DNA from 3 places in the Erwinia sp. TECH1 genome. Region 2 is predicted to be linked to each of the others. Evidence: predicted binding sites of a transcription regulator. Region 2 holds the regulator's gene; each other region holds the start of a gene.
What was found. Region 2 encodes CRP, which controls carbon source genes, mostly activating them, when cyclic AMP is high. Its sites were predicted from a motif close to ATGTGANNNNNNTCACAT; they were not measured.
Positions count from the first base shown of each region.

Region 1: the regulator CRP is predicted to act here: its motif matches at 3,233-3,250, upstream of ACVWZ0_RS15225 (sugar transporter).
Region 3: the regulator CRP is predicted to act here: its motif matches at 2,639-2,656, upstream of ACVWZ0_RS02395 (YjcB family protein).

Region 1 is NZ_JBSRZK010000001.1:3,225,972-3,233,342, reverse strand. It holds gene ACVWZ0_RS15230 (acyltransferase family protein) at 785-1,858, shown strand; gene ACVWZ0_RS15225 (sugar transporter) at 1,947-3,158, opposite strand; gene ACVWZ0_RS15220 (macrolide family glycosyltransferase) at 3,628-4,818, opposite strand; partial or broken gene ACVWZ0_RS15215 (IS3 family transposase) at 5,007-5,161, shown strand; gene ACVWZ0_RS15210 (hypothetical protein) at 5,360-5,662, shown strand; tRNA gene ACVWZ0_RS15205 (tRNA-Pro) at 6,111-6,187, opposite strand; gene yejM (LPS biosynthesis-modulating metalloenzyme YejM) at 6,321-7,371, opposite strand, start outside.
Region 2 is NZ_JBSRZK010000001.1:4,363,989-4,371,359, reverse strand. It holds gene argD (bifunctional acetylornithine/succinyldiaminopimelate transaminase) at 1-958, shown strand, start outside; gene ACVWZ0_RS20595 (YccS/YhfK family putative transporter) at 1,053-3,131, opposite strand; gene crp (cAMP-activated global transcriptional regulator CRP) at 3,190-3,822, opposite strand; gene ACVWZ0_RS20585 (OsmC family protein) at 4,128-4,532, shown strand; gene ACVWZ0_RS20580 (phosphoribulokinase) at 4,525-5,394, opposite strand; gene ACVWZ0_RS20575 (YheU family protein) at 5,616-5,831, opposite strand; gene ACVWZ0_RS20570 (hydrolase) at 5,788-6,822, opposite strand; gene ACVWZ0_RS20565 (LysE family translocator) at 6,906-7,371, shown strand, end outside.
Region 3 is NZ_JBSRZK010000001.1:541,029-548,399, forward strand. It holds gene ACVWZ0_RS02385 (ATP-grasp fold amidoligase family protein) at 1-919, shown strand, start outside; gene ACVWZ0_RS02390 (ATP-grasp fold amidoligase family protein) at 1,261-2,214, shown strand; gene ACVWZ0_RS02395 (YjcB family protein) at 2,253-2,534, opposite strand; gene ACVWZ0_RS02400 (diguanylate cyclase domain-containing protein) at 3,341-4,645, shown strand; gene soxS (superoxide response transcriptional regulator SoxS) at 4,642-5,031, opposite strand; gene soxR (redox-sensitive transcriptional activator SoxR) at 5,142-5,606, shown strand; gene ACVWZ0_RS02415 (glutathione S-transferase family protein) at 5,652-6,314, shown strand; gene ACVWZ0_RS02420 (NCS2 family permease) at 6,670-7,371, shown strand, end outside.

The sequences.
Region 1 (7,371 bases), 1.1 Mb from region 2:
ATGCCAACCGGGCCGGCAAGAAGTGTGCTTTATGACGGAAGCACTTTCGTAGAGGCTTTCTGGTCAACGTATTGAAGCTAAATTGGCGACTTTTTAATGACTTATAATTGGTCTCAGGATCACAGGGCGCTGAAAATGCTGGCCTGACACCTGACACCTGACGCCTGACGCCTGACGCCTGACGCCTGACGCCTGACGCCTGACGCCTGAACCCTGACACCTGACACCTGACACCTGACACCTGACACCTGACACCTGACTCCTGAGCCTGAGCCTGAGCCTGAGCCTGAGCCTGAGCCTGAGCCTGAGCCTGAGCCTGAGCCTGAGCCTGAGCCTGAGCCCCGAAGGCTGTAAGTAATTATACGCGGCTGTATCAGGCTGTTGGCCAGTCAGCGCTGAACCACCATACCGCCTTGATCTGGCTGATATCTCAGTAAGCATTGGCTGGTACTTTCTGATAATAATTAATTAGCGCGATATTCAAGTGTGGAAAATGGTTACTTTCACTATCTGAATAAGCTGGGCGGTGGGCAAAAAGGCTGAATTGTAAACGTTTACAGACAGGCAAAGCTTTTTCAGAACTTTCCGGTAAGAGACGTCACCTTATGCTCGTTTTCGTTATACTTTGTAAGTTATTTAAAATTAAGGTGATTTTTTTACAACCCTGCTTCTCTGGCGGCCAGCTTTTATGCCGCATCCTTTTCTAAGATTCCTCCCATGTGTGAAGTGTTGTTTATGAGTGCTATGTTGCCGCTTTTGTTGTTTTAGGCTATCAGAGGTCACCATGGAAACGCGAATAAAACACCTGGATGGAATGCGGGGACTAGCAATACTGCTGGTGATCGGCTTTCATGCCTGGGCCAGATGGCCTGAATACCTGGGGTACGTTTCGTTTACTAAGGATTTTCCTTTATTCGCCTGGGGCTATCTGGGCGTGCCGCTGTTCTTTATGATTTCCGGGTTCGTTATTTTTATGACCCTGGATAAATCAAAAAGCTTTATAAACTTTATGTTTAAGCGCTGGCTGCGGCTCTTCCCGGCCATGCTGATAGTAACGCTGCTGATCTTCGCTACGGCCAGCTTATTTAGCGAAAGACCGCTCGGCGTCCCGCATCCGGCCAATGCCATTCCGGGCCTGACTTTTATCAGTCCAGAGATACTCCAGTATTTGACCGGTGTGACCTTTAAACCGCTGGAAGGATCGTTCTGGTCGCTTTACGTTGAAGCCGCGTTTTATATCTTTATCGGTGCCGTCTACTTTACGCTGGGCAGAAAATACTGCCTGCCTTCGCTGCTGGTGCCGATGTTTCTGGTGGCGGGCGCCTCCGCCTTCAAAATGATTGGTCATCCGGCCATTGCGGATTTTATCTCCAAGTTCGGCTTTATCCACTACTCATGGTTTATGATCGGTTGCCTGGTGTATGAGCGGCTGCATCAGCGCGACGCCAAATTCCATTACGCACTGGTGCTGGTGGCGGTGTTGATTAACTTCAGTTATTACATCAAAAACAATGGCTATATCGTTATTTTACCGCTGCTGCTGATGCTGGCGCTGTTTATCGTCAGCTTTTACAGCCGGCTCGTGGAACGACTGCTGTCAGGAAAGTTTCTGACGCTCACCGGCTTTATCAGCTACACCATCTATCTGCTGCATGAAAACATGCTGATCGCTACGTTAAGGAAGCTGGAGCGCCATATCAGCAGCGATTACGTGATGGTCTTTATGCCGATAGCGGTAGTCGCCGCGCTTTACCTGGTTGCCTGGCTGATCACTAAATACATTGAACCGGCCGTCAGAGATACGCTGAGGAACCTTATTCTGTTCCGAGGGAAAAAGAAGGCACTGCCCAACGGCTAAGCGCGAACGGGCAGGGCGGTTGCTGGCAGAGAGGGCACAGCGGCCGTAAAGCCGTAAAAAAAAGGGCGCAGATGACTGCGCCCTGAGTTTATTTCACTTCGGTAATCACGCTGCCTTCATGGGTGGACGGCTGCTCTTTTGTCTTGCGGAAGATCGCCACCGCCAGCACCAGCGCCGCGACGGCAGGTATAGCGCCGATATAGCCCACCGAGGACATGGAAAGATCCAGGCTAACCTTATTGCCCAGCAGCGCGCCCGCGCCGATGCCAATATTGAAAATACCGGAGAACATCGCCATAGCAACATCGGTGGCGTCCGGTGCCAGCGTCAGCACTTTCATCTGCATCCCCATGCCGATCATCATAAAGGCCATGCCCCAGAACAGCCCCAGCACAATCAGACCGGCCTTGCTGGCCGCTACCGACGCCAGCAGCAGCAGGCAGATCGACAGCAGTGCGATAGAGCCGGTCAGCAGCGGCGACAGGCGTTTTTCGCCGCTCTTGCCAAAAATAATGCTGCCGGTAATGCCCGCAATGCCGAAAATCAGCAGCAGAAGCGTGGCGAAGCTTTGGTCAAATCCGGCTACTTTCTCGACAAAAGGTTCAATGTAGGTAAACGCGGTAAAGTGCGCGGTCACCACGGCGACGGCCAGCACGTAAAGGCCTACCAGCGCAGGGCGGCGCAGCAGATCCGGCAGGCTTTTCAGCGAGCCGGTATGCTCCGACGGCACGCGCGGCATAATTTTTAAAATCAGACCCAGCAGCACTAAAGCTCCGACGCCAATGGCCAGGAAGGTGCTGCGCCAGCCGAATGCCTGACCGATAATTCTGCCCAACGGCAGGCCCAGCACGGAAGCCAGCGCGGTAGCGGTCGCAATCAGGCTCAGCGCCTGCGCTCTTTTACCCGGCGGGGCCAGCCTGACCGCCAGCGATGCGGTAATAGACCAGAACAGCGCATGGGCCAGCGCTACGCCCGCGCGGCTCAGCAGCAGCACGTCGAAGCTCCAGGCGAAAAAGGCCAGCACATGGCTAAAGGTAAACAGGCCAAAGATCGCAATCAGCAGCACGCGCCGATCGGTATTGCTGGTCATCAGCATCAGTGGCAGCGACATTAGCGCCACAATCCACGCATAGATGGTCAGCATAATGCCCGCCTGCGCCGATTCCATGCCGAAGCTATGGCCGATATCGGACAGCAGGCCGACAGGCATATATTCCGTGGTATTAAAGATAAACGCAGCAACAGCCAAAGCCAGAACGCGTGACCAGGCAACTTTGCGTGAAACGGTAACGGTGTTCATATCAGTCATAGGCTTCTGCTCCGCAAAACTCAAAACGCGTCATTCTAAAGCCGGCCGCATAAAATTCAATCCGAAAGTGATCGTCATCACACTTTTTACATAGTTTGAAGGTTTAGAAAAGGCTATATCCTGCTACGACGTCGCTGGCCAACAGACCTGGGGAGTTATTTGCGGGCAGGCAGCAGCATGCGGTCAGGCGTAGATGTTCAGCAAAGGAGGAAACAGATAAGCATAAAGAGAGGCGCTAACGGGGGGGCCGAGGACAGTCTTGGTTACGCTGCGTTTACCACCTCGTTGATATCAGCCGCACGCTTTTGGCTTTTCCCTTCTGGTCATTTTCAGCCCCTGAATGCATTTGCGATAAAACAGCCCTGTGAGGGGCTTTGATCTATCTATAAAAGCCTGACGTCTGCCCATCAGTTCAGGCCGTCAGACCGTTGCGGGCCATCACCAGCGGTTTAAAAGCCAGTCAGGCGGCGTGTTGACCCGCTGCCATGATCCGATCGAATACGTCTACGGCAGCGCTGGCACCGCCTGCCTGAGAGATTTCTTGCTGTAAGACGGCCAGGTTTCTCTGACAGGCCGGATCGGCGCTTATCTCCTGCGATGCCATAAGCAGACTGGCTGCAGAAAGGGTTTCCCGAGGCAAATATTTTCCTATGCCCAGCGCCTGAATCCGCCGGGCATTGAGGCGTTGTTCGGCCTGCTGCGGTACGGCTATCATCGGCACCCCGAAATAAACGGCCTCCATCAGGCTGTTCATTCCGGCATGGGTGATAAACAGGCTTGCCGCCTGTAGCACATCAAGCTGGGGTATCTGACGGTGAATTTCAATATTGGCGGGCAGCTCTCCCAGCTGGGCAGAATCGACATAGCGGCCAATAGCCATTACGACATGCCACTCGCTATTGGTGAAAGCCTGAATGCAGGTGCGGAAAAAGGCGGTCTGATGCGTATAAACCGAACCCAGCGAGATGACGACAACCGGCCGTCCTGCTGTTTTTAGTCGCCAGCCAGGCTGCGCGGCCAGTGGCCTGATTTCGGGCCCGACAAAGGTTACGCCAGGGGGAATAGTGTCTGGTTTTTCCTGAAAAGAGCGCGGAATAAAGGCAATGGCAGTATCGCGGGCAGCCAGGATGGCACGAAGATCCACGTTCAAATTATTGTCGTGCAGCATTTTTTCCAGAATCGGTATGCAGGGCCACTCTTCGCCCGACAGGCCCAGCCACTCCTCGGACTGCCCCTGATAGCTGACGTGGGTAGGATTAAGGCTGATGGCCGGAACTTGCCAAAGATGGGCGAATATCTTGCCCAGCCAGCTAAGCGGGCCGTAGGCGATAATGTCGGGCCGGTCGTTCTCAAAGGCCGCCAGCAAAGGGCGACAGGTCGCCTGTGCTTCCCGTGCCAGCTCGCGGACAACGTAGCCCATCTCCTCTGGTCGTGGCTGCTCTTTAGTAAAAGTGGGTTCAAACAGAACCGGCGTGGCGCCGCAGGAAGCGACAAGAGAGGAAAACTCTGGCGAGGTGGTATAGCTGACCCTGTAGCCCCGCGCGACCAGTGCCTTGACCAGCCCCAGGGTCGGGTTGACGTGTCCTTGTTCAGCGCAGTTAAAAATGGCCACGTGCCGTTGGGTATTCTTGCCGCTTATATTCACCGTCATAGTCAGTTTTCCTGAAAGAATGAGAGTTAAAACCGCTTTAGTTTTCCCTGTGCCCGGCCACTGTTGTAACCGCCCGTATAGCTGGCCATTGCTATCAGTCACGTTGGCTCAGGGATTCTCAAAGATATCATTCAGTTAATGAAATTAATATGTCAGGATTTTCTCATAACAAAGAGCGCCGCCGGGCTAACAGCCTTGCACCGGGTATGAGCCGGCATGACAATATTTGGGATAATGTGGTGGCCGAGTCGTTCTTCGATTTACTGAAAAAAGAGCGTATAAGAAAAGGATCTACAAAACTCGCGATCTGGCCCGCGCCGATATCTTCGATTACATTGAAGTGCTCTGAAATCAGGCCCGGTATCATAGCCAGCCCGGGGCATCAGTCCGTAGGCCTGCGGACAGGTTTCAGCGTGAGGACAGGATCTGTCTATTGTTGAGAGGGCAGCGCGGATCTTAGCTTCTGTTGGATAGCTTTTGCCGTATGTGGTATTGCTGGCTTTGCTGCTTCTCATCTTGTCAGAGAGTGGATGGATAAAAAATGAAGAAACTTTTACTTATAGTCGCTATTTCCATGAATATAGTTAACTTTGCCTGTGCGTCTCCTACACCCAATCACACCGTTCCTGCTGGTAAGGTTGCGCAGTGGAAAGGATATGATGTCATTGTTAAGAGGGACAGCTTAGGGATTGTCACTGTTGACGGAAAACCAGCGGCTGTAGATGAAATCACAGAGAAGGCTACAGCCTATCAGCAAGGGCTGTTTAGTGTGATCATCTATAAGAGCGGTAAAGTCGCTTTGATGAAGCAAGGGCAGTTTGTAGGCTATTTGAAGAAAAGCTGACCAGGAAGGGCTGATGAGTCTCTTTTTTATGGGGCATTTGGGGAAATGTACATCATACGAGGATAGGCTTATCAAGCGCTCTGTACTATCCTGATCCCAAAATGAGTCCCTGACTGACAGACTCAGTAGTGATGCCTTTGCCAGGCCATAACTACTGTGGATTGACCGCAAATAAGGCTTACTTTTTGTGCATCACGATGCAAATAAATCCTTACAGCGTGGCGATGAGTGTACATATAGTGACTATTAACGAAGCGACTTACACCTGTCAGGAACAGTTCGTTGCCCGGTCGGACAGAGTTGTGAGCCTCTCCAGACCAATCTTAAAAAATCCATTTGTATACGTTAAATCCCGCTACCTACAGGCAACAAAAAACCCGCAAACTCAAAGAGAATGCGGGTTCTTGCGGGGTTTCCATCAGTAACCGGTACTGACAGAATATGTATTTGGTCGGCACGAGAGGATTTGAACCTCCGACCCCCGACACCCCATGACGGTGCGCTACCAGGCTGCGCTACGTGCCGACGCGTGAGCTAATAGTACGCAAATTCGCTACGATTGCAAGCGGCTAACACGTTGACTGCTATGAAAATAGCCAACGTTGCCGTCTGGTTTACGCAGAGCAGGGCGCGGGAAATAATCTTTAAAACCCACGCCTCAGTTAGCGATAAAGCGTTTCTCTTCCGTCAGCACCTGCAACAGCAGCGTCAGCTGCGGCTTGTGATCTTTCAACCGCTGGCCCTGAGCATCCCAGGCGGTATAGCTGCCGTTGCTGTTCAGCTCCAGCGTCAGGTTCGGCGTAGTCACCACCAGCTGGCCGTCATGCATACTGGTTATCCAGTTATGGCTGCGGCGCACGGCAAACAGATCTTCGCCCTGCGAATAATCAGAAGCTGGCGTACGCACGTGCAGCAGCCGCTGCATCAGCGTAGTCATAATATCCTGATGGCTGGTCAGCTTATCAATCTGCTGCGATGGCGTATTCGGCCAGTGGATCACCAGCGGCACCTGTAGGTTTGCACGGTTGCCCATATCGTCATCGTCGTTCAACGCCACGCCGTGCTGCGCCGTGATCACCACCACCGTATTATCCAGCAGGCCTTTCTCCTGTAACGTGGCGAGCACGTTCTGGATTTGCCCATCCACCTCTGCCGCACTGCGCGCGTAGCGCCGTGCCGCTTCTTTCGCCACGCCAGCGTTTTTGCCGCCGGACAAAGAAAGATAGGAGAACCAGGGGGCGCTTTTCGCTTTCTGCGTCTCCAGCCAGCGTTGCCACTGCGCAACGGTTTGTGCATCGGACTGGCTTTCTGAAGTGGGCAGCGAATAGTCCGCCAGCAGCGCCTGACGATAGAGCGGCGAGGCAAAGCCGTCGCTGGCAAACAGGCCAAACTGGTAACCCTGTTTCGCCAGCGCCTCCGTCAGCGCCGAAGGCACGCGCGAAGAGAGCACGCCGTCCATATAGCCTGCCGAAATACCGTAAAAGAGGCCGAACAGACCGCTGTCGGCCTGGCTGCCCGCGCTGAAATGCTGCGTAAAACGCACGTTGTCCTGAGCGAACCGGGCCAGATGCGGCAGCTGTTTCGGCATCGTGGCCTCGTTCAGGCCATCCACGGTGACGATCAGCAGATTGCTGCGGGTGCCGCCATCGCGGAAAGTAATATCGTTCAGCGGATAGGCGACCGAAAGCGCCTCCGGATTACCCTGCTGC
Region 2 (7,371 bases):
GCGCCTGGCCAGCAAGCTGATTGCCGCCACCTTCGCCGAACGCGTGTTCTTCGCTAACTCCGGCGCGGAAGCCAACGAGGCGGCCTTTAAGCTGGCTCGTTATTACGCGACTAAACGCCATTCGCCTTTTAAAAGCAAAATTATCGCGTTTCATAACGCCTTCCACGGCCGCACGCTGTTTACCGTTTCCGTCGGCGGCCAGCCGAAATATTCCGACGGCTTTGGCCCTAAACCAGCGGACATCGTCCACGTGCCGTTTAACGATCTTAACGCGGTAAAAGCGGTTATCGACGACCATACCTGCGCCATCGTGGTGGAACCTATCCAGGGCGAAGGCGGCGTGATGCCGGCTACTCAGGCGTTTATGCAGGGGCTGCGCGAGCTGTGCGACCAGCATCAGGCGCTGCTGGTGCTGGATGAGGTACAGAGCGGCATGGGCCGCAGCGGCAAGCTGTTTGCGTATGAACACTACGGCGTCCAGCCCGATATTCTGACCACCGCCAAAGCGCTGGGCGGCGGCTTTCCGGTCAGCGCCATGCTGACCACCAACGAGATCGCCTCGGTGATGGCGCCCGGCGTGCACGGCACCACCTATGGCGGCAACCCGCTGGCCTGTGCGGTAGCGGAAGCGGCGCTGGATATCATCAATACGCAAGAAGTGCTGAACGGTGTAGAGGCGCGCCGCGAGCAGTTTGTCGCCGCGCTGAAAGCGCTGGACGCGCAGCTGGATCTGTTCAGCGACATTCGCGGCAAAGGCCTGCTGATTGGCGCGGCGCTGAAGCCGCAGCATGCCGGTAAAGCGCGCGATATTCTGAACGCCGCCGCCGCCGAAGGCGTAATGATCCTCAATGCCGGGACGGACGTGATCCGTTTTGCGCCGTCGCTGGTCATTGAACCGACCGATATCGAAGAGGGCATGAACCGCTTCGCCACCGCCGTGAAAAAACTGCTGGCTTAACTCGTCAGGCCGGAAGCCTCGCGCTTCCGGCTAAACAGGCGCGTCGTCTGCACCAGGCCGCTTACACGCGCCGAAAAACTTCTGCTCAGCATCATCAGGCTGATTTCCGTAAATGGCGCGACAGCCAGCGGCCATGATGAGGTCGGCTGCTCCAGGCCAACGAAGAAATAGTGTGCATCACGCCAAGATGTTCCAGAATGCGCTTTATGTGCCTCTCCATCACCGTGGTCGCGCCCTGCTGAAAGGGCGTATCCGTCTCCAGCACGTTGTTTGTGGAACTCGGCCCGTCATACTCCAGCCGCTGCTGGCAGCGCTGTAGCGCAATTTCGCACGCCTGTAGATAGCGCTCGGCCAGCTGCGGCGTCAGCATGGTATGTTCACGCGCTAAAATGGTCATGGCGTTGATATGCTCAACGATAAACTGACTGTGCGTAACCCAAAGCTTCATATCGGCCAGGTAGCGGGCGTCGAAACCCGGCTCCTGCATCGCCTGGTTCAGCGAGTTAAACAGCGCGTTGTGCGCCTGGTTAACGCGCATACGCTGCCAGGCAAGCTTCTGCGGACTCTCTTCGTCCCCCAGCAGTTTCTGGAGCGCTTCCTGATAGGTTTCCAGCGCGTCGTGCGCATTCTGCCGCAGCAGGCCGCTTTGCCACTGCGGCCACAGCCAGATCATCCCGGCAAAGGCGATCAGGCAGCCCATCAGCGTATCCAGCAGGCGCGGCAGCAGAAAGTCGGCGCCGTTCAGCGACAGCAGCTGAAGCGAATATACCGCCGTCACGGTAAAGCCGATCGTCGCCAGGCCGTAATATTTGCGGATCACCAGATAGCCCGCCAGCGTCAGCGTCAGCATCACCAGCAGCACAGCCGATTCCGGCACCTGAAAGCGTAGCGTCAGCGCGGCCACCACCAGCCCGCCCAGCGTGCCCAGCGCACGGTGCTGAATACGTACCCTGGTCGCGCTGTAGCCGTTCTGGCTGACAAACATCACCGTCATCAGCAGCCAGTAAGGCTTGGGCAGATTAAACGAGAGCGCCAGGGTGCTGGCGAAAGCGAGCATAACCGCAAACCTGGCGGCGGTGCGCAGCGCGGCGGATTTCAGCGACAGATAGCTTCTGATGGCAGATAGCAGCGGCAGTCGTTTCTGACGATCCGCCATCAGATCGCGCTGGTAAAGCGGACGCTGGGTACGCAGCACGCGGGCGATACGGCTGAAATGCCAGGCGCAAAAGTTGCCGACCGGGTTGGCGGGATGCTGGCGGGCAATTTTTTCCAGCGCCTGCAGCTGTTTATCCATGCTGAAACGTGTCGGCAGACGGTGATAGAGAATATCGTCCGCCAGCTCGCGCAGCCTGGCCGCAATGGTCTGCGCGTTCCAGCGGATCACCGCCTCGGCATGGCTCTGCTCCACCAGTTTCTGCACCTCTTCCGGCTGATGCAGGCTGACAGCGATATGCTCCTGCAAATCCAGCGCAACCTGAAAAGCGCGGGTCAACCGCTTATGGTGATTATCGTTGCTGGCGGCCAGCATGTGCATTTGCTGATAGCAGGTATTGATAAGGTCGACCGCTTTTTGCTGGCGAGCCAGCAGCGGCGGCAGCGTTTTTTCCGGGTCGGCAAGCTGCGTCAGCAGGCTGTATTTGGCCTCGCAGTAGCCGGCCAGCTCGCGATAAAGCAGGCTGAGCGTTTCCCGCATCGGCTGCTCTTTCCACAGCCAGAACCAGAACCAGTTAAAGAGGCCGTACCAGACCGTGCCCAGGATATAAAGCGACGGCGGCTGCCAGATGGGCATCCGACCGGCCAGGCTCAGGGTAAAGATGCCGGCAATCAGCGCGCCGGGCAGCAGTCTGCCATGCAGCGGGCTGATTTCGCCGGTCACGCCCAGCAGCATGGCCATGGAAAACAGGATAATGGGCAGGGGAACGGCATAGTCGCCAAGATACTGCACCAGAAAGCTGCTGAAGGCGAAAAGGCCGCCGCCGATCAGCAGACGTTTAAAGAAGCGTTTATGGGGCGTATCCAGACCGGCGATATTGCAGCAGGCCGGCACCAGCGAGAACAGCAGGCCGTTTTGCAAATTGCCCAGCAGCCAGCCGACGGCGACGGGCAGGCAAAGCACCAGCGTCTGCCGCAGGGCGTAGTTAACTTCGGGATGGTAGATGAGTCGGCGCCACATTGCTTTGTACCCGCTGAAAAGGCGCAACGAAGGCATTGCGCCATGCAATCAGAGCGGTTTAGCGTGTACCGTAGACCACGATGGTTTTACCGTGTGCGGAGATCAGATTCTGATCTTCCAGCATCTTCAGAATACGGCCGACGGTTTCGCGCGAGCAGCCGACGATCTGGCCAATCTCCTGGCGGGTAATTTTGATCTGCATCCCATCCGGGTGGGTCATAGCGTCCGGCTGTTTGGCCAGATTCAATAGCGTTTGCGCGATGCGACCTGTCACATCGAGGAAAGCTAAATTGCCCACTTTCTCGGAGGTAACCTGCAGGCGGCGCGCCATCTGTGAAGAGAGACGCATCAGAATATCCGGGTTGACCTGGATCAGCTGGCGAAACTTCTTATAGGAGATTTCCGCCACTTCACAGGCCGTTTTTGCCCGCACCCATGCGCTGCGCTCCTGGCCTTCTTCAAACAGGCCAAGCTCGCCGATAAAATCGCCCTGGTTAAGGTAAGACAGGATCATCTCTTTACCTTCTTCATCCTTGATGAGCACCGCTACCGCGCCTTTGACGATGTAGTAAAGGGTTTCTGCTTTCTCACCCTGGTGGATCAGCGTGCTTTTGGATGGATACTTATGAATATGGCAATGTGACAGGAACCATTCAAGTGTCGGGTCTGTTTGCGGTTTGCCGAGAACCATTCGCTGTTATCCTCTGTTGTTATCGTGCCTAAATACAGGGGCAGAGTTCCCTGACAGGCGTTGAAATAGTCAAGCGCTTCCCATGCAGGAAAGTTATTCGGCTCTCTGTTGAGTGCCGGGCTCGTTATGTCGTCCCGTTTCGTCTGGTCTGTAGAGTACTGACGAAATACAGCCTTGTTTGTAGCACAGCTTTGCATGGGTGTCTTCTGTTGTCTCGCTTCAGCATAGCGGGAAATCTGCCGCGCTGCTGTTTTAGTTGCCTTAAGCCGACCGCGGCTTAACTAAATGAATTAGAGGAGTTTGTTATGCAAGCGAGCGTCAAATGGGTGGAAGGGCTGACCTTTTTGGGAGGATCCTCATCGGGCCATCAGATCGTGATGGACGGCAACGCGGGCGATAAAGCGCCCAGCCCGATGGAAATGCTGCTGATGGCGGCAGGCGGCTGTAGCGCGGCGGAAGTGGTTGCCATTCTGCAAAAAGGGCGTTTCACGGTAGACAACTGCGAGGTGAAGCTGACGTCAACCCGGCGCGAGAAGCCGCCGCGCCTGTTTACCCGCATCAACCTGCATTTTATTGTCAGCGGCAGCGGGCTGACGGATAAGGCGCTGGCGCGCGCGGTCAGCCTTGCGGTCGGGAAATATTGCCCGGTCGCGCTGATGCTGGGTAAGGGCGTGACCCTTACCCATAGCCATGAGATGGGCGTTACTTGATAGCTTTGCCTTCCATCAGGCGCTTGACCAGCGGCCCCATAATCAGCTCCATCGCCAGGCCCATTTTGCCGCCCGGCACCACCAGCGTGTTGATATGGGAGATAAAAGAGCCTTGCAGCATCGCCAGCAGATAGGGGAAGTCAATCTGTTCCAGCGCCTGGAAATGGATAACCACGAAGCTCTCGTCGAGCGAAGGAATGCCGCGCGCGGCAAAAGGGTTGGACGTATCCACGGTAGGGACACGCTGAAAGTTAATATGGGTGCGGGAAAATTGTGGCGTAATGAAGTTAATATAATCGTCCATTGAGCGCACCACGGAATCCATCACCGCCTCGCGTGAATGACCGCGTTCGCTGGTATCGCGGATCATTTTTTGGATCCACTCCAGGTTGACGATAGGCACCACGCCCACCAGCAGATCGACATGCTGCGAGACATTGTTCTGCGGCGTCACCACGCCGCCGTGCAGCCCTTCGTAAAACAGCACGTCGGTGGGTTCCGGCAGCGGCTGCCACGGCGTAAAAGTGCCGGGCACCTGGTTCCAGGGCACCGCTTCGTCATAGGTGTGCAGATATTTTCTGGACTGGCCGCTGCCGCTGCGGCCATATTCCGCGAAGGTTTGCTCCAGCAGCGAAAAATCGTTGGCCTCCGGGCCGAAATAGCTGATATGGCGGCCCATATCACGCGCTTTGCGGATCGCCATATCCATTTCGGGACGGGTATAGCGATGGAAGCTGTCGCCTTCCACTTCCGCCGCGTGCAGGTTCAGCTGCTGAAAAATTTTGCGGAAGGCCAGGCTGGTGGTGGTGGTGCCCGCGCCGCTGGAACCGGTCACGGCAATCACTGGATGTATGGCGGACATAAACGAGTTTCCTGTGAACGTTATTCCGCCATTGTTATCACGTTTTGCTATAGCCTGTCATCTTCTGCCCAGGGGTGAGCGCGCGGCAGAGGTTATGCAATAAAGCCAAGCGCGAACAGCGGTTTAGCTGTCAGGGAAACGAGATCGCCGTCTTCCGACTAGCTAAGCGGTAAGAAGAACACGGCGTCGCCGATAGGCTTTTGCCCCCTCAGCGGGAGGCGTTAACGGATCTGGCCTTTAGGCATGATATTGACCGTCTCGTGCAGCTCTGACCAGACCAGCACCGCCTCGCCGTTTGTCAGCTGACGACGAACGTCATTGACTTTTTGCTCCAGCGAGCGCTCCTGCTCGCCATAGTCGGTGCCTTCCCGCAGCACGAAGGCTTCAATCAGGTTAGCGAGCGTGTCCGGGTCCAGTTCTTTCCAGGGAATAATCATCGTTGTCCAGCCAGGTTGAAAGCCATTGCGGTATACGCTGCTCCAGCCACATTTGCGGCCTGCGCAGCGTTCCCCCCACGAATCCCACATGTCCGCCGTGCTGCGTCAGCTGATACGTTACGCAATCGGGCAGCCTGTCGGTTGCAGGAATGACCTCGTCGGTCATAAAGGGATCGTCTTTAGCATGAATAATCAGCAGAGGTTTACGCACGCCGGAAAGCAGCGGCAGCGCGCTACAGCGGCGATAGTAATCCGTCGCGTCCACAAAACCGTGCGCTCTGGCAGTAATGGCGTCGTCAAACTCCCTGAGTCTCTTAAGCGCCTTAAGCTGCGTCAGATCGACAGGCAGCGTGCCGGGCCAGGCGTGCAGTTTGCGGGTGGCGTTCTGCTTCAGCAAGTTTAGCAGGTAGCGCTGATAGACACGCGAGAATCCCTGCTCCAGCCGCTGGCTGCAGGGTTCCAGCATCAGCGGCGCGGAAACGATAACGCCGGCATCCAGCAAACAGCTGTCGCCCTGTTGGCCCATCAGGCAGCCCAGCATATTACCGCCAAGCGAAAAGCCCGCGGCAGCGGTCGCCACCGTTCCCCAGGTTTCCCGTAGCCAGCGTAAAAAATAGCTGGCGTCTTCGGTTTCGCCCGAATGATAAATGCGCTCCAGACGGTTCGGTTCGCCGCCGCAGCCGCGAAAATGCATCACCACGCCCAGCCAGCCGCGCTGTCGACAGGCCTGCAAAAGCCCGTGCGCGTAAGGGCTGTGAAAGCTGCCCTCAAGGCCATGAAAAAGCACCACGCGCGGCTTGTGGCTCGCCTGCGCCGGATCTTCGCTCCAGGCAAGATCGACAAAATCACTGTCCGGCAGCGTCAGGCGCTGCCAGTGCGGCTGCAAAGCGATACGGCGACGGACCAGGCGCGGCAGGATGGTTTGCAAATGCGCGTTGCTCATGCCCGCCAGCGGACGAAAAGTATTTTCCAGCGACCCGTCAAAATTCATCTTCAAAAGGCTTCCCGGATCCTTGTCATACTGTTAGCTTCGATAAGTTTGTTGTTAAGTGGGGTGAGGAGCGCCCGTTTCATATGGAACTGAAACTGTTTTTGTCGATGCTGGGTTTTTTGTGGGTCGCTGCGATCACGCCAGGCCCTAATAATATGTTACTCACCGCCTCGGGCGCCAACTTTGGTTTTCTGCGTTCGCTGTGGCTGCTGATCGGCATCATGATCGGGATGCAGGTCATGCTGCTGCTGGTCGCGTTCGGTATTGGCGGCCTGATCCTGCTTTATCCTGCTTTGCATCTGGTGTTGAAAATCGCCGGGAGCGTCTATCTGCTGTGGCTGGCGTGGAAAATCGCCATGGCGAAATATGAGCGGCTGGATACCGGCACTCTCCCCACAGCGCCAATGCCGTTCTGGCAGGGCGGCCTGCTACAGCTGATCAATCCCAAAGCCTGGCTGATGGCGCTGGGCGCGGTCGCCAGCTTCAGCCTGGGCGGTGAGGCTTATCGGGGATCGGTAATGGCTATCAGCTTTGCGATGGCGCTGGTCA
Region 3 (7,371 bases), 3.8 Mb from region 2:
CGCCCTGAATTGCATCCGAATTATGCCGTGGTCTTGCCAGGACAGAATATATTATTTTCATCGGTTTAAACGGATGCCGCATATTCGTCATCCTGATTCCTTTAATGAAAAGGTACTGTTTCGCAAGTTTATTAAAGGCGATTACGATTGTTACGCCGCGTTATCAGATAAGATCCTGGTGCGGGATTATATTTCCCACAAGATTGGTGAGGAATACCTGATCCCTTTGTTACACACCACGGATAATCCTGAGACGCTGTTTGAGCTGGAAACGCTAAAAGATACGGTCATTAAGCCAAACCACGGTTCAGGGATGGTTAAAGTCTTTGTAGAAGAACCTGATTTTGTCGAAAAACATCAGCTTATTGAACGCTGTGGTGAGTGGCTGACAAAAGATTATTCGCACGAAGCGCGTGAAATCCATTACCGCTATATCAAACCGCAGATCATGGTTGAGCAGCGGGTAGGAGACGGTAAGTCTACGGCGATTGATTACAAGTTTCATATGTTTAACAAGCAGGACGGCCACTTTGAGTATGTGCTGCAGGTGGTGTTTAACCGTAGCGATAATCAACCGCTGTCGATGCTGTTCTATGTCAATAATCTTGATAGCTGCTTCTACCGCCGCTTTGATACTGCCGGACTGGATATCAGCCACAACCGGGCCGCGCTGGAGAAGGCGCTGGCGCTGAGCAAAAAGCTGGCCAGCGATTTCGATTACGTACGGGTTGACTGGTATATCAGCCAGGGCGACGTCTACTTTGGCGAGCTGACCTTTACGCCAGGCGCAGGCCTGATGCCGGTGCTGAAGCACGGGCTGGACGAAATGATGGGCAAGATGTGGCTGCAGGATGGTCAATCAGCCACCCAGGCGGAGCGGCAGGAAAGCGCGCCGTCGACGGCGCAGAAGAAACAGTAATAAAACCCAGGACGGCCGCAGGCCGCTCTGTTCAGTAAAAATGGAGTTGTCGTCCCGCGAAGGGCACTACCGCAAGCAGGAATCTGCTCAGCGCGTCCTTAACGGGCTTTTCGTCAGTCAGTTTTCTCTCTTCTGACGCCAGAGGCATGAATCTGGTGTTGCCTTGCAGGAAGCAGAGACCGTGCGCAGGAAAACTGCATAAACGGGTAAAGCAGCTGACGGATTTTTTATGTCTGCCGGGAAAAATGAGACGCGGGTGTCGCGATTTCGGATGGCGAGAAAACGCTATTTTGAAGAAATTTTTCCTCAAACAATTATAAAGCCTGCAAATGAGGTCGAAAATGCTAAAACTCAAAGCAGAAATAAGAAAAGGTTTCCTGTTCCTTTTCAAAAAAATGCCCTGGTCCTACCAGGACAGAATTTATTATCTGCATAAATTTAAAAAATTACCCAACATACACCAGCCGAAACTGTTTAATGAGAAAGTTCTGTACCGCAAATTCGTCACCGGCGACTACCTGCGTTATGGCATGCTGTCCGATAAGCTGTTGGTTCGTGACTATATTTCTCAGACTATTGGGGATGAATATTTAATCCCGTTGCTGCATGAAACAGCCGATCCTGTCACGCTGCTGGGGCTTAGCTCGCTGAAGAACACCGTGGTGAAGCCCAATCACGGGTCAGGCATGGTGGAGATTTTGCTGGAAGAGCCGGACTGTTTGCAGAAACAGCTGCTGATCAAGCGCTGCGAAGAGTGGCTGAGCCGGGATTTCTCGCACGAAGCGCGTGAGATTCACTATCGCTATATCAAGCCGCGCATTCTGGTTGAGCAATACGTCGGCGACGGTAAATTTGCCGCCGTTGACTACAAGTTTCACATGTTTAACAAGAAAGACGGTACTTTCGAGTACGTTTTGCAGATTATCTATAACCGCTGCGGCAATGCGCCGCTGTCGATGAACTTCTACGTTAACACGTTGAAATCTTGCTTCTATAAGATCCGTGATACGGGGCTGGATATCAGCGGCGACCTGGAAACGCTGGAAAAAGCGCTGGCGCTGAGCAAAAAGCTGGCCAGCGACTTCGATTACGTGCGCGTTGACTGGTATATCAGCGAAGGGCAAATCTACTTCGGCGAGCTGACCTTCACGCCGGGCGCAGGCATGGTAACCGGTCTGGATCAGGGGCTGGATAAGATGATGGGCGACATGTGGCTACAGGAACGTAAGCCAAAAACGCTGAAGGCGATTGGCGGCGAAGCGGCGGCGATGGCCGGGACGCTGAAGAAAGTATAAAGACGAAAGCCGCATGATCTTCATGCGGCTTTACGCTTTTATGGCAGAGGATAATCGGCTGGCGTATGGCTCATGACATCGACAAACACGTCTTTGGTGATATGCCAGAAGTTAAGCAGGTTATCCATGCTCAGCGTGATACCTAACAGGCCGGTGACGAACCAACACGACATGCCTATGCCAACGCCGGTAAAAATGAAGGCCATGCCGTTGCGGCTGGACTGACGACATTTTACGTTAAAGGTGCTGGCGAGAAACATCATGACTGCACTAACCAGTTCCCATCTCATCAGCACCAGGCTAGCGGTTAAGGTACCCATATCTCTGAAACTCCGCGTCAATCAGGCCTGGCAATAGAAAAAGCGTCATCTGTCCGGACGAAAAGGCCAGGATTGCTTTTCATCGGGGCGGATACAGGGAGTAAGTGTGATGACGGTCACATTATAGCATTGCGTCAGGCGAGTTTTGAACACTTTTAAGACCGCTTATGGGCGTTTTTTGATCGCGCACAATAATCACATTTATTTCCCGTAAGTTAGCGGTGATATTGCGCGGCGGGCGTTAAATAGCGCCTGAAAAAGTTAATATCTTTTTAAATTACGTTCAAACTCAGGTTATTTTTGAGACAAGGAATGAGAGTAATTTACATCATTTCGCCCACCGTTCCGAAATTGCCTTAGCGCTTTTAACTTATTTCTCCGCGCCGTTATTTTTATCTGTTCGCTGAATTATGCCAAATTATCTGGCAATAGTTGGCTCCTTTGGGATGAATCTGACCTGTTAAAAGTTGTATGGGATGAAGAGGAGTTGTAGGATTTTTGAAAACTAATTTTTGCCATTTTATTTCCTGCATAAGCTATCAGCGGTAAACGCGCACAGGATGGCAATAGCAGAAATTTTACATCAGATAACCGGAGCCTGCCTGTTTGCCTGTGGCTGTTCAGGGTCGAAAAGCCATTTTTTGCCCGCAAACAACATTCCCCTCGCGTGCAGCTTGCTCTTTACCTCAGATCGGGGCAGCAGCCTGGTCCCGGCAGCGTTACTGCTACGGGCGGTCGCCAACGCAAGCCCCCAATGCAGAAGCGCTGCATGAGCGGAGATCCGTTCGGTTGGCGTGGGAGGAATCATGGATCATGACCGTCCCGCGGGAAACATTACCGCGCAACCGGCAGCTAAGCCGCTGCCTACGCTACGCAAGTCGCTACGGCGTATTCATTTAACTATTATTCTTGTCTCGCTAACGTTCAGCGGCATTTCACTCTCGCTGCTTTCGGTGCTGGCTTTGCGTAACTACGCCGAAAACAATTCCGAGCTGCTGGCGACGACTATCAGCTACAGCGCCGGGCAGGCGGTAGCGACAGGCGACGGCGCAGCGGCGCGCGCTATCCTCCAGGCTATCGGCGCGAAAACACAGTTTGGCCAGGCTAGGATCCTCGATGCGGATCGCCGTTTGCTGGCAAGCTGGGCTGCAAACGATAATCGCGACAAGAGCGCCTTCAGCGAGCTGGTATCGCGCTGGTTATTTCCCAAACCGGTGCAGATCCCCGTCCTGCGCGGCGGTAAAGAAATTGGCACCATCTGGCTGACCGGCGATGGATGTCGGGTAATGCATTATCTTTATCAGGCGCTGACATGGTTGGGATGCAGCATGTTGCTCTCCGCGCTGCTGGCCTTTTATCTGTCGCGCCGAATGCATTCAGGCATCGTCAGCGCGCTGTCAAACATCGCCTGCGTGGCGCATGAAGTACGCAGGCGACGAGCCTTTTCATTGCGCGTACCTTCTTCTTCTATTGCCGAATTAAACAAGCTGAGCGGCGACTTTAACAGCCTGCTGGACGAGCTGGCCGACTGGCAGCGCCATCTGCAAAGCGAGAATGCCACGCTGGCCCATCAGGTGCGGCACGATGCGTTAACCGGCCTGCCAAACCGCACGGCTTTTGAGCAGGAGCTGCACAAACAGCTGGACAATCCTTTGACCGCCGCGCGGGTGGCGGTGCTGTTTATCGACGGCGACCGTTTTAAAGAGGTAAACGATCGCTACGGCCATGCTGCTGGCGACAGGGTTCTGACCATTACCGCACAGCGCCTGCGCGCACGCTTGCGCAAAGGCGATTTGGTGGCGCGGCTAGGCGGGGATGAGTTTGCGGTACTGCTGTTAGCGATTGACAGCGGCGAGCAGGCAGGCTGCGTTGCGCAAAGCGTCATTGAGGCGATGCGTGAACCCATAAGGCTGGACGACGGCACGATCCTTACCCAGTCTCTGAGTATCGGCATCGCGCTGGCGAAAAATCATCATACCGGCGAGGCGACCATCGCCCAGGCCGATGCGGCGATGTACCACATCAAAGCGCTGGGCGGCGGCTGGTATTTTTCGCCCGCGCTCTGGAGCAGGCGACAGGCGTCGGCGGCGCTGGAGTGCGAAAGCGTTTAGCCGTTGGTGCTGACCGCTGACGGGAATTCAGAGCAGTCAAAATAGAGCGGACGCTTTTGCTGACGGCGCATGGTGTTGCGCCAGGCCGTCGGCGTCTGGGAAAACTGGCGGCGAAAAACGCGCGAGAAAGTCTGCTGCGAGTCATAGCCATACTGCATGGCGATATCAAACACCGGACGCTGCGTCTGGCGCAGCTCTTTCGCGGCCAGCGTCAGGCGACGCTCACGAATATAGTTGCCCAGCGTCTGTTTGGTCACGGCGCGGAACATGCGCTGCAGGTGCCATTTCGAATAGCCGGATCGCGCCGCAACGTCATCGATAGAAAGCGTTTTGTCCAGATTGCTGTCAATCCAGTCGGTAAGCGCGTGAATAATCTCATCATGCATACTGGTCTTCTCCCTGGGGCTGGCGGCCGATCGCTATGGCGAAAAAGAGGGGTTCGCCTTCTTAAGGGCTGGAGTATAATTCCTCAAGTTAACTTGAGGTAAAGCGCAAAGTGAAAAAAAATCTCGTATTAAACAAGCGCGAACTGACGCCCGGCGACGTGGCCGCACGCTGCGGCGTCGCCGTCTCGACGCTGCATTTTTATGAAAGCAAAGGCCTGATCGTCAGCTTTCGCAACGGCGGCAACCAGCGCCGCTATCATCGCGATGTCCTGCGCCGGGTGGCAGTCATTAAAATCGCCCAGCGGATCGGCATCCCGCTGGCGACCATCGGCGAGCACCTGGTGCAGTTTCCGCCGGGCAAGCGGCTGTCGCCTAAAGAGTGGGCGCTGCTGACCCGTAAATGGCGCGAGGAGCTGGACAGCCGCATTGATACGCTGACCCGACTGCGCGACGATCTGGATGGCTGTATCGGCTGCGGCTGTTTATCGATGGAGGACTGTCCGCTGCGCAACCCGGATGACCGCCTGAGCGAGCGCGGCACGGGCGCAATCCTGCTGGAGCCTGAACGTAAATAAGGCCGTCTATACTGATAGCACTTCGTTTACGCACAAGGAAAGGTCATGATCACCGTTCACCACCTGAACAACTCCCGTTCGCAGCGTATTCTCTGGCTGTTGGAAGAGCTGGAAACGCCTTATCAAATCAAACTGTACCAGCGCGAAAAAACGATGCTGGCGCCCGATTCGCTGAAAAAAGTGCATCCTCTCGGCAAATCGCCGGTGATCACCGATGGAAATCGGGTGATTGCAGAGTCCGGCGCGATCCTGGAATACCTGGCGGAGCACTATGACGCAGAAAATCGTCTGAAACTCACCACGGAAGATGAGCGTATCGAGTCTCGTTACTGGCTGCACTATGCGGAAGGTTCACTGATGCCGCTGTTGGTGATGAAGCTGATTTTCAGCCGAATGGGCGAGGCGCCGGTGCCGTGGCTGCTGCGGCCGGTGGGCCGCGCCTTTGGCAAGGGCGTGCAGAAGGCGTTCCTGGATAAGCAGCTCGCCACCCATCGCGAATTTATCGAGCAACACCTTGCGGGCAACGAATGGTTTGCGGGGTCACGCTTCAGCATTGCCGACGTGCAGATGAGCTTTCCGCTTCAGGCGCTCAGCGCGCGCGGCGGCGCAGGCGATTCCCCTGCCATTCAGGGCTGGCTGAAGAAAGTCCAAAGCCGTGCGGCCTGGCAGCGGGCGCTGGAAAAAGGCGGTGCGCTCACTCTTGAATGAATCATCGCGCGGCGGCCCCTGACGTTTCATCGCGCCCGCGCCCATAAGAAAGTGCTATGACCGCGCTTGTCGGCGAGCCAGCTAAAGTCTGCTCAGGCAGGCGCGGACGTAAAAGAGACGAAAATCTGCCGCCTTCCCGGCATCAGCAGTTGAAAAGGCGGCCTTAAAGGCAGGATAATCGTTTGCCTTTATAAAAAGGGCATTATGCCTGTCGGGTTAAACGTTTGCTTTTTTCCGATCGCGGCTTCTTTACGAAGTTTTGGCGATCTGCAATAGCGCTATCAGGGATGTAAACGTGGTACCAACCCGCCATCAGGCATCGATAATTCATAAGAAAGTTCAGGGGATTTCCATTATGTCGACTCATCATCAGACCGGCGGAACGTTAGACGCCTGGTTTAAAATCTCTGCACGCGGCAGCACCGTCCGCCAGGAGATTTTAGCCGGACTTACCACCTTCCTCGCCATGGTCTATTCGGTGATTGTTGTGCCGTCCATGCTCGGCAAGGCGGGCTTTCCTCCCGCCGCCGTTTTTGTCTCTACCTGCCTGGTGGCGGGCTTCGGCTCGGTCATTATGGGGCTGTGGGCGAACCTGCCGATGGCGATCGGCTGCGCGATCTCACTGACCGCCTTTACGGCTTTCAGCCTGGTGCTGGGCCAGCATATCAGCGTGCCCGTAGCGCTGGGAGCCGTATTCCTGATGGGAGTGCTGTTTACGCTGATCTCTGCAACCGGCATCCGTGCCTGGATTTTACGCAACCTGCCAATGGGCGTGGCGCACGGCACCGGCGTCGGCATCGGCCTGTTTCTGCTGCTGATTGCCGCTAACGGCGTGGGCCTGGTCGTAAAAAACCCTGTACCTGGCGCACTGCCGGTCGCGCTGGGCGATTTCGCTTCCTTCCCCGTGTTGATGACGCTGGCAGGCCTTGCGGCAATCTTCGGTCTGGAAAAGCTGCGCGTGCCGGGCGGGATCCTGCTGACTATTATCGCCATTTCCGTGCTCGGACTGATTTTCGATCCGGCCGTAAAATATCAGGGGCTGTTTGCCATGCCTTCA